DNA from 3 places in the Brevibacillus antibioticus genome. Region 2 is predicted to be linked to each of the others. Evidence: riboswitches for the same ligand, from Rfam matches in the RefSeq annotation. Region 2 holds a riboswitch; each other region holds the start of a gene.
The links. A riboswitch is a leader RNA that binds a small molecule or an ion and turns the genes downstream of it on or off. The one in region 2 is predicted to bind lysine.

Region 1 (4,206 bases), 550 kb from region 2:
GTGCTAAAGAAAAATTGGACGCTGTGATGTTCGATGGCATCAGCAGGTAGCTCGCGTGCCTTGTGAGAACGAAGGTCTACTGTATCGTGCTCGGGCAATCGGGGCAATCCTAGACGAGTTCCTGTCACCATTTTCGGTGCAGGTTGGTTAGTTGTTAACTGGGGTGTTAGATAGCGGTTATTCGATTGGATGTGCATGTTCTACTCTCCTCACATGGATTCATGTTCAGTCGTGATGGAAGGAGATCATGATTACCTTTTATCAGATGACTTGGATGAGGTGTGAGAACGGAAAGGAAACAGATCTCAAATGGCTTCTTGTCTATACTATCGGCTCTTTCGGAGTAATTTTTAATACATTAGCTAGCATGAAAAAGGACTCCCGTTCAGATAACGGAAGTCCGTATTTTTTCTTCGATTATTTCGTGTGTTCATCCATGTTGAAGTCAACTTGTTCAAGAGGGACGAGCTTGGTTTTTTGCGTGATTTTATAAGCGAGCCAAATGATTAAGAAGAGTGGCAGGCCAATGTAAGAGACCAGGACGCCATTCCAGTCGATCGTTCCACCCATGAATGCCGAGTAGTTTTGCCCCAAAATAACGATACAGCAAATGATGAAGGCAAAAATCGGTCCAAACGGGAACCACTTTGCCCGATAAGGCAATTCGCTTAAGTCACGCCCCTGAGCGATAAACGCTTTACGGAAACGGTAGTGGCTAATGGCAATTCCCAGCCAAGCGATGAAGCCTGACATACCAGACGCATTCAAAAGCCAGACATACACTTCGCCTTCCCCAAACAGGGAGGACAGAAAAGCAAGAGCACCGATGAGCGCAGTCAAGATCAAGGCATTGATCGGTACGCCATTACTTGTTACTTTTGCGAACCATTTTGGTGCGTTTCCTTCTTTCGCCAAGTTCCACAGCATGCGTGTAGAGGCGTACATGCCAGAGTTACCAGCAGACAATACAGACGTGAGAATAACGGCGTTCATGACGGATGCTGCAAAAGCAAATCCGGCATTTTCAAAAACAATCGTAAACGGACTGATCGCAATATCCGTAATGTCGCCACTGATCAGATTTGGGTTATCATATGGAACGAGCAACCCGATGATCAAAATAGCGAGGATATAGAAGATCAGGATACGCCAAAAAATTTGACGGATGGCCTTCGGAATGTTCCGGGCAGGGTCTTCGCTCTCCCCAGCCGCGACACCAACTAGCTCTGTCCCTTGGAAAGAGAATCCGGCAATCATAAAGACACCGAGCAGGGCCATGAAGCCGCCATTGAATGGCGCGTCGCCTTTGGTGAAGTTTTGGAGGCCGACTGCTTGGCCGCCCATAATGCCAAAAATCATCAACACACCGATAATAATAAAGACGATAACCGTTACTACTTTAATCAAGGCGAACCAATATTCAGATTCCCCATAGGCTTTCACGGACAGGAGATTCAAGGCAAACAGCAATCCAAGGAACAAAGCGCTCCACAATATCGCTGGGGTATCCGGAAACCAAAATTTCATAATGAGTGCGGAAGCCGACAGCTCGACGGCAATGGTAATCGCCCAGTTGTACCAGTAGTTCCAGCCGAGAGCAAAGCCGAGAGATGGATCGACGAACCGTGTGGCATAAGTTGAAAACGAACCTGAAACAGGCATGAAGGCCGCCATTTCCCCCAAGCTGGTCATTAAAAAGTAAACCATGATACTAATGGCGAGATAGGCGACTAAAGCTCCACCAGGTCCGGCGGAATGAATCGAGCCTCCGCTCGCGAGAAACAATCCCGTCCCAATCGAGCCGCCGATGGCAATCATCGTCAGGTGTCGGGCTTTTAAACCACGTTGCAATTGATTTTGTGACATAAGCTGCTTACACGACCTTTCTTGATTTTTGAGAAGGAAGGTCGGAAACGAAAAAACCGCCATAGCCAAAAAATGGCATAGGGCGGTATCATCCAATCCCCACCAAGCCTTCACTGAAGATAGCTCACCACGCTTGCTTGGCATGCAAACGTGACAGTTCTGCCCCTTTCGAGTACAGCCCCAACCCAATCGCACAGAGACGCGATATGAGTTTCGGCGGATTTTCCTTACCTGGAGTCATTGATTTTCTCTGAATCTCGTACAGGATGATATAAAAGCCGCGACCTCTATCCTCACCGTGAAAGATGAGGATAACATGTATGAAATTTTGTGATTCATCAACTATAAAGGATTGTTAATGATTAATCAATGTGAAATTTTGTTATTCAAATGAGCGTCTGGCAGGCCAAGAGCCTTGCAGCTTGCGAATTTGGACGATTTGTCCCGTATGAAACGCATCATGCAGGACCAGACTCATTACGGTTTGGTAAATGGGCGTATAAGTAGCCATCTGGTTTAAATCCTCATCCGTCAGCAAGGAAAGCTTTTCATGAATGTGGCGATGGACGCTTCCCATACGAGCGAGAGTAGCTTGCCAAGCGTCTTCGTCATCCGGACCGCCGGACGGGATGAAGGTATCATCGTTCGTCTCAGCGGAGCCAGGAAATTCGGTGCCCAATAGACGATGCAACAGGCGTTCTTTGTAATAAAGAAGGTGGCTGACGTTTTCCCAGATCGTGTTGGCTGCTTCTCCCACAGGGCGCCAGCTGGCCTCGGCTGCTGATACTCCGGAAAGCGCTTCTTTTAAAGGTGGATACCAGTCTTCCTTGTTATAGGTACATTCCCAACCGTGCAAAAGCAAATCCTTCCGATTCATACGCTTCCTCCTCGTCTGTGAAACAGATTGATGAAACGCTATAATAGCAGTAAGAAATGAAGATGTAACCAGTTAATCAAGTTACAGTAGTTACAAATATAGATTACCATATTCTGTATAGTCATACAAGAGAGAAAAATGAAGGGTTTCGTCAGGAGAGATGATTACATGGGCTGGCTTTGTATCGATTTTTTAAATAGTGATTGGCGGGATTGGCGTGGTTCTGGTCGTGCGGAAAATCGCTTGGAGAACCAGGAATGGCTGTCATCCTTTTTGCAAACATACAAGCTAACCGCTCCGCTACCGATGAATGTGGACTGTGCCGCTTCCCTTTTGCAGTTGCGCGAACGTTTGAGACGTATGCTAGAAGCCGTTGTCCGTGGAGACCGCTTCCAAGAGGAGGACCTCGCGGAATTGAACAGGGCTTTGGCTCTCACCCCTTTTCATCTGCAGGTGTTGTATGTAGATGAGGAGGGCGGCTACAGGCAAAAGCAATCCAGCCAAGCAGAGGGCTGGCCCCTCGTCATGGCACAAATTGCGGCTTCTTTCGCAGAGCTGCTTGCCCCGCAGCATCTGGAACGAATCAAAATATGTGACAACGAGGACTGCCGCTGGGTGTTTTATGATGAAAGTCGCAACCGGGTGCGCCGCTGGTGTGATGACAAAATGTGCGGAAACTTGATGAAGGTACGCCGTTTTCGTGAGCGCCAGAAGGAAAAAGGCTGATGGAGCCAATACCAACGACCGTCGGGATTTTGTCTCTGACGGTTTTTTTCTAGGTTTGAGACATAATATATAGAACTCTACATGGGAACGGAAACGAGGTGGGTAGGATGAGTCAAGCACGCAAAAAATGGTTTCAGGCATTCGTGTTGGTGACACTTGGAGCGATTTGTCTGGCGATATGGTATTTGCAGCCTTATCAGCCCGATCAGGCAGCGTTAACGGCCATGCAAGGGGGTGAAGGGATAACCGTCATGGATACGAATGACTGGATTATTTTCCAAGGTGGGGAATCACGCGAACCGGGGCTCATCTTATATCCAGGAGCACTGGTCAAACCGGAGAGCTATGCACCGATTGCCCGTGCTTTGGCTGGCTACGGCTACCATGTTTTTCTCGCACGAATGCCGCTGAATTTGGCTGTAAGTGATATGACGCGGGCCACACAAGTATTGAAGGCGTACCCGAATAAAACGTTTGTCATCGGAGGACATTCGCTTGGTGGAACCATGGCAGCTGAATTTGCAGCTAACCACCCGGACCGAATCAGTGGAGTATTTTTGTTGGGAGCGTATCCGAACAGTCAGGGGAACTTGAAGAAGGTGAATGTGCCTGTGCTGTCTTTGCTCGGGTCTCGCGACGGTGTGATCCATATGGAAAGGTTTGAGGAGAGCAAGCAATATTTGCCGGAGCGTACCGTGTACATGTCCATAGAAGGGGGAAACCACTCCCAGTTCGGA
Region 2 (4,206 bases):
GGCGATAGTGAAAACCATATTCTCTATTGGATAGGAAAAAATATGGGCCGCCAAATCCCCATTCAATCTGCAACAGGTCCAATTATGCCTTTTATACGGCTCGGATTAGGCCAGCTAGACGTCGTAGAGGAGACCGGGCAAACTATCGTCTATTCACTCAACCATTCCATTTTTAGCTATCAGTCTATAGAAAGACTGGGATGCAGTCTTTCCTTTGAAGCCGGGATTATTGCTGGTATGATTGAGCAGTGGAAAGAAAGAGAAGCGTTCAGCAAAATCGAAATGGAAAGCTCTTCTGACATACGTATCTCTGTACAAGTGGCTTCATGAACAAAATGCCCCCTCTACCTGTAATAAAGGGAGAGGGAGCATCCATCTTTTATACTCCGTGCACGACTGCGGTTTCCTCAACATCCAGACCATAGGCCGAATGAAGACTACGAACAGCCTGCTCTGTCAAAGCTGCTGGAATGACGCAAGAAACTTTGATATCAGAAGTTGATACCATTTTAATAGAAATTTCTTTTTCTGCCAGAACGCGGAACATTTCGGCAGCTACTCCTGGATTGTTGATCATTCCAGAGCCAACAATGGATACTTTGGTCAAGCTTTCCTCGAAATCGATTTTTTCAAAGCCAAGCTCGTTTTTGTTTCTGTCTAGCGTATCCAGTGCTTTTTTCAGGTCATCCGCTGCAACTGTAAAAGAAATATTTGTAACAGTAGCATCATAAGAGCTTTGGATAATAATATCGACGTTCACTTGATTGTCCGCCAGTGTATTGAACAAACGGGAGAGCGTCCCGACCCTGGCAGGCATGCCGACAACCGTGATTTTGGCTACATCTTCATCGTGTGCAACTCCACTTACTACTCTACCTGTTTCCATGTTGGCAACCTCCTCAACGTACGTACCATCTTCGGCAGTAAAGCTGGAGCGGACGACCAGCCTTACCTTGTATTTTTTCGCAGCCTCTACTGACCTCGGATGAAGAACCCCTGCACCAAGGTTCGCCAGCTCCAGCATCTCATCATACGAGATTGTATCCAGCTTGCTCGCAGCTGGAACCATTCGCGGATCAGCTGTATACACCCCGGACACGTCCGTAAAGATTTCGCATTTCTCAGCGTTCAAGCTCGCTGCGAGTGTAACCGCAGATGTATCCGATCCACCGCGGCCGAGCGTCGTGATTTCACCTTCGTCACTGATCCCTTGGAATCCTGCCACGATCACCACACGACCACGGCCGAGCTCAGATTGAATCCGCTCTGGCTCAATCTGCTTGATCCGTGCTCTTCCGTGAATCGCCTCCGTGGTGATTCCAGCTTGCCAGCCCGTAAGAGAAATGGCATCGTAGCCTTTTGTATGCAAAGCCATCGACAAAAGCGCGATCGAAACCTGCTCCCCTGTAGTCAGCAGCATATCCATTTCACGCTCGGATGGGTATGCGTTAATCTGCTTGGCCATGTCTACCAACACGTCAGTAGATTTGCCCATTGCAGAAACAACGACTACCACATCATGTCCTTCCTCTTTGTAGCTGATAATTCGATCCGCAACTCGCAAAATTCGCTCAATGGTACCTACAGAGGTGCCTCCGTATTTCTGCACGATCAACCCCATGCGGCTTCTCTCCCTTTTTCTCATATCCAATATTGGTATTTATCTCGTATTGTATGGTTTTTCACTATTCTCTCTATAAGGAAAAGTCTTGCATTTTTATTTTACAAAAAAAGGCACCGACAAGGAATAAGACCTGCCGCTGCCTATTGTTTCGACATACCGGTTCCTCCCTCCCAATACACGCGGACAACGAAGATTGACAGTTATCACCATCAAAACTCACATTGACACACCGTGAGATAGCTCTCCATCTGACAATTGGTCAAAAGTGCAGATGACAGTCCTGCATTTGTTCAACGCAGACCCAGCATGGAGAAAAGCGGGTTTCCCTCCACACTTCGGCGAATTCCCCTTTCCCGTCCCCTTCACAGATACCCGATCTCAGGGTGGTACTCTTGGTTTTCGCGCCTCTACCTCACTCCATAATGGAAGTGAGGCTAACTATTCTGTTTGAATCGGATTATATCATGAGTCTAAAAATGGATCAATTCCTTTTTGAACTCATGTGTCCAGCTTGCGCAGATGCCCGATGATTTCTTTCGCCAGCTTGTCGCCGATCCCTAATTGGCGGAAGTCTTCGACGGTCGCCTCGCGCATTTTTTTCAACGAGCCAAAATGAGAGAACAACAGCTTGCGTCGTTTTTCACCAATACCCGGGATCTCATCCAACTGTGAGGAGAGCATCGTTTTCGTCCGGGATTGTCTGTGGAATGTAATAACAAAACGGTGGACTTCATCTTGGATGCGTTGCAACAAATAAAATTCATAGCTATCACGTCTAAGATTCACAGGCTCTGGCGGATCTCCGTACATGAGCTGAGCGGTGCGGTGCTTCTCATCCTTCGCGAGTCCACAGACGGGAATATAGAGACCCAGCTCGTTTTCCAGCACATCCATAGCCGCACTGATTTGGCCTTTTCCACCATCGATCACAATCAGGTCAGGCATCGGCTGGTTTTCTTTCAGCAGGCGAGAGTAACGACGGCGAACGACTTCGCGCATGGAGCCGTAATCATCTGGCCCTTCGACGGTTTTGATCTTGAATTTGCGGTATTCCTTTTTATCAGGGCGGCCGTCTGTAAAGACAATCATCGCAGACACAGGCTCTGTTCCTTGAATGTTGGAGTTGTCAAACGCTTCAATTCGATGAGGAACCGGAATTCCTAAAATGTGACCGAGATTGTGTACCGCTTGGACCGTACGAGCATCGTCCTTGGACATCAGCGCGAACTTCTCCTGCAAAGCTATACGGGCGTTCTCGGAAGCCATCATCACGAGCTCATGCTTTTTGCCCCTTTTCGGCGCATGGACTTTGATGCCCAGCCATTCACTCAAAAGCTCCGGTTCACTCTCTTGCGGGAGCAAAATTTCTTTTGGCAGTGCATTTTGCTTGTCGTAATAGAACTGGCTCACATAAGACATGAAGTCTTCGATTTCGCTGCCATAGTATGGAAAGGAAGTCGTCTGACGCTCGATCATCTTCCCTTTTCGCATATAGAACAACTGAATGCACATCCAGCCTTTTTCCACAGCAAACCCGATAATGTCGCGGTCTACCGTATCGTTGAACGTGATCTTCTGCTTCTCCATTACGGCTTCGATGCTCTTGATCTGATCGCGATATTCCTTGGCGCGTTCGAACTCCATGTTTTCTGCAGCTTGCAGCATTTTTTCCGTGAGGGTTTGCTTCATTTCCTCATGGCCACCATCGAGGAACCGGCTGATTTCATCCACCAAACGCTGATTTTCCTCTGCCGATACCTCGTACACACAGGGCGCAAGACATTGTCCCAAATGGTAGTAAAGACAAACCTGCTTGGGCATATTGCGGCATTTTCGCAACGGATAGAGTCGATCCAGCAGCTTCTTCACCTCGGAGGCATCTCCGGCATTCGGATATGGCCCGAAATACTTAGCTTTATCTTTTAATACCTTACGGGTAATCTCCAGGCGTGGCTGCGCCTCATTCGTAATTTTGATGTACGGATACGTCTTGTCGTCGCGGAGCATGACATTGTAACGCGGGTCGTGCTCCTTGATCAGGTTGCACTCGAGAATGAGCGCCTCAATCGCGGAGGATACCACAATGTACTCAAAGTCCACGATCTCACTGACCAACAGCTGCGTCTTCCCGTTATGACTGCCTGTAAAATAAGAGCGGACGCGGTTTTTCAGCACCTTGGCTTTTCCTACGTAAATGATTTCCCCGCTCGCATTTTTCATCAGGTAGCAGCCCGGCTTATCTGGCAGGACGGCCAGTTTATCTTTTAAGGAGCTGTTCATGGCTGCTCCCTCCTCTTTGCTCTATATCTGCCTTGCATCTATTTGTTCTTGTGGATTGGCTTTTCCAATACATACAGTTCATCTTCTAAGGAACTCATCCGTTCCATCAACAGCTTCCGGCTGTCTTGCACCCCTTGATTGTAATAGAAGAGGCCGAGCTCTTTTGAAAAAAAGTCAATCAACTCTTCCGTCTCCAAATTGCCGAGTGTCTCCGACCGTTCTTCTTTAAAATAGCGTTGTACTTGATGAACAAGATATTCCATTTGCTCTCTCGTCAATTTGGCTGGCATCGTATCCGGCTT
Region 3 (4,206 bases), 2.4 Mb from region 2:
CCTTTGCCAACCAAATCAATGTACAGCTCAGAAGTGTTGGCAAACAAGATTCCTGGCTTCGTCGCAATATGCCCAACTGGGTATTCTGGCGCGATATGCAGGGCAAAAATGCAGTCCGGTCGCCACCCTGCAAACTCTTCACTTTCCAACATCGGCCAAGCACCGCCAGGACCTTCTTCTGCTGGCTGGAAGAGGAAGAGCAAATCATCTGCTATCGGATGCTCCGTAAAATGCGTTAGGAGGCCAAGGGCGATCGCCATATGCATGTCATGCCCGCATGCATGCATATACCCTTCATGAAGCGAGCGAAACGGATAGGACGTTTCCTCTACGATCGGCAGGCCATCCATATCCGTCCGCCAGGCAATTAATCGTTTTGGCTTTGTTCCTGCCAGCTTGACCAATATGCCTGTCCGCCACGTTTTGATCTCGATTCGCTCCTGAGGCAGCTTTTTCAAATAATCGAGCAAGTATTGTTGCGTCTTCACTTCAGCAAAGCCGGGCTCCGGTATTTGGTGCAGGTCTCGGCGAATTTGTGTAAACAAGGAAGTCGTCATGGTCTACGCCTCCTTTTTCGTACCTGTTCTAGTTGTTAATTGCTCCTCAAACACGGTAAGGAAACGGTCCACATCGGCTTTTGTCAACGTTAGTGGCGGAAGCAGACGAACAATCGTTTTCTGCGTCACGTCAACGAGAATTCCTTCGTCAAGCAATGCTTGCTGCAAGTGGCTTACCTCTTCCGGGGTGGAAGAGAGCGGAATTCCAACCATCAAGCCTTTTCCGCGAAGGGATTGCAGTTGATCTGGAAGACGCGTTCGCAACGCTTCCAAGCCTGACCACAGGTACGCAATCACTTCTTCTACGTGAGCGATGAAGGCTGGATCAAGCAATTCATCCAACACGACATTCCCCAGGGCTGCAGACAGTGGCGATGGTGCAAATGTCGTTCCGTGATCCCCCGGTTTGAACTGGTTCATCAGCTTTGGACCAGCGATGACACCGCCAAGGGGAAGCCCTCCCCCTATGCCTTTGGCGAAAAGGATAAGGTCTGGCGTTACGCCTGCATGCTCATAAGCAAACAGCTTTCCTGTCCTGCCCATTCCTGTCTGTATCTCGTCCATGATGAATAACATGCCTTCTCGTTCACAGATCGCAGCTACCTCTTGCAAGAACGCTCCCGTTAGCGGCACGACACCGCCGGAACCCAAGACTGGCTCCATGACGACCGCAGCGGGTCTTGCTTCCTGGCAAATTGCTCGCAATCCTGCCGTGTCTTCCGCATCCAGTTCATAAACAGGAAAAGCCGGCTGAGGAAAGTCTTGATAGACGTGAGCCTGCCTCGTCAGACGCACTGCTCCAAGTGTTCGTCCGTGAAAGCTGTTGCGTAAAACAACGATGCCTTCACGACCTGTTCCCTCGTTTTTCGTCCATTTGTGAATCAGCTTGATCGCAGACTCTGTGGCCTCAGCACCAGAGTTAGTGAAAAATACCTTACCGCTGATGCTGTTCGCAACCAAACGCTCGGCTAAACGGATAGCCGGCTTGTTTAAAAATACATTGGAAATATGCAAGAAGCGCTCTCCCTGCTCACGCAGAGCCTGTACAATGCGCGGATGAGAATGCCCCAGAACATTTACCGCGAGTCCGGTAAACAAGTCGAGATAACTCTTTCCGTTCGTATCGTACAAGTAATTTCCTTCGCCTTTGTCTATGGCAATCGGAAGTCTTTTGTAAGAGGAGACGATATATTGTTCATCGAGCGAACGCCAGTCCATGTGCACTCTCTCCCTTACAGCTGACGTAGCTCCTGCTTGATCTCTGTCTTGGAACGAGTTTTTTCATCGATTTGTTTGATCACACGTGCAGGCGTTCCCGCAACTACTACGTATGGAGGTACATCGTCAATTACGACAGCACCCGCTGCAACGACAGCACCTTTTCCTACGCGTACACCTTCCAGAATGACAGCATTTGCTCCGATGACAACATCATCCTCGACAACAACTGGCTGGGCAGATGGCGGCTCGATAACGCCCGCGATAACCGATCCCGCGCCGATGTGGCAGTTTTTCCCGATGGTTCCACGTCCACCTACTACAACATTCATGTCGATCATCGTACCTTCACCGATAACTGCACCGATGTTAATGGAAGCACCCATCATGATGACCGCGTTGTTACCGATTGTCACTTGGTCACGGATAATTGCGCCTGGCTCAATACGCGCTTGAATCCCTTTTGTATCCAGCAAAGGAATGGCGGAGTTGCGGCGGTCGCTTTCTACTACATAATCTTCAATTTTGTCTGCGTTAGCAGCGAGCACTGGCTCAATCTCTTTCCACTCACCAAAAACAACACCAGTAGGACCAGTAATGAAGGCTTTGGAGCTCGCACCGAAGTCGATTCCCTCCAGATTCCCTTTTACATATACCTTCACTGGTGTTTTCTTTTCGCTTTTTTGAATAAACGCGATAATTTCGTTAGCATCCATCATGTTCATAGTTACATCCTCCTCAAAATAACAGCATGGTCAATCAAAAAAAGCAATGAGTGCATTCGCTATCTCATTGCTTTTGATACTACGTAAGCAAATCATAAATAGCGCTCCACAAAAAGATGTATGGTCCCTTGTGACAGGATGTTCATTTTTCATGACACACCCCAGCCTGTGCTACGTAGGGGCATAGCATAAGCTTCGGCGCTCTAGCCTTTCTTCCTTCTCCTGCCCCCTGGCAGATTGCGAAAAGGCTTACTCTTCTTCGGCGCACCTCTATTTAGAGTACATTATAATAATTTTATTTAACTCTACCAAAATCAATGAAACGTGGCAATAAGAAAAAAGTTATTGACAACGATTATCATTTTCATTATTTTTATTGATGAGAATGATACTCATTATCTAATTGGAGGTTTTACGTTTTATGAGCATTTTGATGGTATACGCGAGCATGACAGGGAATACACAGGAAATTGCTGAAGCAATTGCAGAAGGTATTCGTTCAACTGGTGCTGAGCTGGAGATAAAAGAAGTGATGGATGCGAACGCAAAAGAACTCGAAGCTTACGACGGAATCTTGCTTGGTGCCTACACATGGGGCGATGGCGAACTGCCAGACGAATGCCTAGATTTTTATGAGGAAATGGACGGTATTGACCTCAGCGGGAAAAAGGTTGTTGCTTTTGGCTCTTGCGATTCCGCTTACGAGCATGTCGGTGCAGCTGTTGATATTTTGCTGAAAAAGGCGAGTGAGCGTGGCGCGGAAACACCAATGGAAGGATTGAAAATCGAGCTTTCTCCTACTGCAAAAGAAGTGGAAACTTGCAAAGCATTTGGGGTATCATTTGCTGAATTGCTCGGATAATCGGTGTTTCCCAAATACTTTGGCACATGCTATACTATCAATCCAACTTTTTAAGGAGGATTGATCTCATGTCATTACATACGGACGAGATTCTCTTACGGCCTCTCCACCAACAAGACGCAGCCGAGCTCCTAGAGCTTCGGCTGCGTAATCATGACTTTCTCCAACCATTTGAACCAATCCGCCCCGCTTCATTTCTGACCCTCACAGGACAGCAAGAACAGATTACACAAGCGCAGATTGATTTTGAACGCGGTACTGCCTATGCTTTCGGCGTATTCTCTAGAGAATCAGGAAAGATGATCGGACGTGTAGCGTTATCGAATGTCGCACGCGGCGCATGGCAAAATGCTACGATTGGGTACTTCATGGATCAGGCGTGCAATGGCAAAGGCTATACGACATCAGCAGTAAGTCTCGCTCTCCACTTTGCTTTCACGAAAGCTGGGCTACACAGGGTACAAGCTGCTGTTATGCCCCGCAACCAAGCTTCCATTCGCGTCTTGGAAAAAGGCCGGTTTCGCCAGGAAGGGCTTTCGTTACGCTATTTGCAAATTAACGGTGTATGGGAGGACCATCTCCTCTACGCTCTTACTGCTGAGGAGTGGTCTTCGTAATCTCTCCGCTCTTATCGCTCTCACGTAGCCGCTCCAGGATGCGCCGTTTGCGGTACAGCATCATCCCCGCTTCGGCGACATCCTGTACGGTTGAGCGATTCAAATACGCCCCGAATAAAATACCCGCAATGGGCACCATTTGAAATAACTTTTTCCACCCAAAGTTTTCTGTGTACGTTACCACGACTTCACGCCATCCCTGCAATTGCGCCATTACCTCTCTTTGT

Region 1: it holds a riboswitch for lysine, as region 2 does, so the genes downstream of both, E8L90_RS17250 (amino acid permease) here and E8L90_RS14520 (aspartate kinase) in region 2, are expected to answer to the same signal.
Region 3: it holds a riboswitch for lysine, as region 2 does, so the genes downstream of both, dapD (2,3,4,5-tetrahydropyridine-2,6-dicarboxylate N-acetyltransferase) here and E8L90_RS14520 (aspartate kinase) in region 2, are expected to answer to the same signal.

The regions. Positions count from the first base shown of each region.
Region 1 covers NZ_SZNK01000001.1:3,672,266-3,676,471, reverse strand. The annotation lists gene E8L90_RS17255 (hypothetical protein) at 1-197, opposite strand, end outside; gene E8L90_RS17250 (amino acid permease) at 418-1,866, opposite strand; lysine riboswitch at 1,979-2,164, opposite strand; gene E8L90_RS17245 (DinB family protein) at 2,249-2,743, opposite strand; gene E8L90_RS17240 (CGNR zinc finger domain-containing protein) at 2,912-3,469, shown strand; gene E8L90_RS17235 (alpha/beta fold hydrolase) at 3,577-4,206, shown strand, end outside.
Region 2 covers NZ_SZNK01000001.1:3,118,791-3,122,996, forward strand. The annotation lists gene E8L90_RS14515 (YslB family protein) at 1-330, shown strand, start outside; gene E8L90_RS14520 (aspartate kinase) at 380-1,621, opposite strand; lysine riboswitch at 1,854-2,042, opposite strand; gene uvrC (excinuclease ABC subunit UvrC) at 2,123-3,904, opposite strand; gene E8L90_RS14530 (DUF2164 domain-containing protein) at 3,943-4,194, opposite strand.
Region 3 covers NZ_SZNK01000001.1:759,892-764,097, reverse strand. The annotation lists gene E8L90_RS03795 (N-acetyldiaminopimelate deacetylase) at 1-557, opposite strand, end outside; gene E8L90_RS03790 (aspartate aminotransferase family protein) at 561-1,775, opposite strand; gene dapD (2,3,4,5-tetrahydropyridine-2,6-dicarboxylate N-acetyltransferase) at 1,790-2,500, opposite strand; lysine riboswitch at 2,592-2,781, opposite strand; gene E8L90_RS03780 (flavodoxin) at 2,922-3,362, shown strand; gene E8L90_RS03775 (GNAT family N-acetyltransferase) at 3,431-3,979, shown strand; gene E8L90_RS03770 (EcsC family protein) at 3,954-4,206, opposite strand, start outside.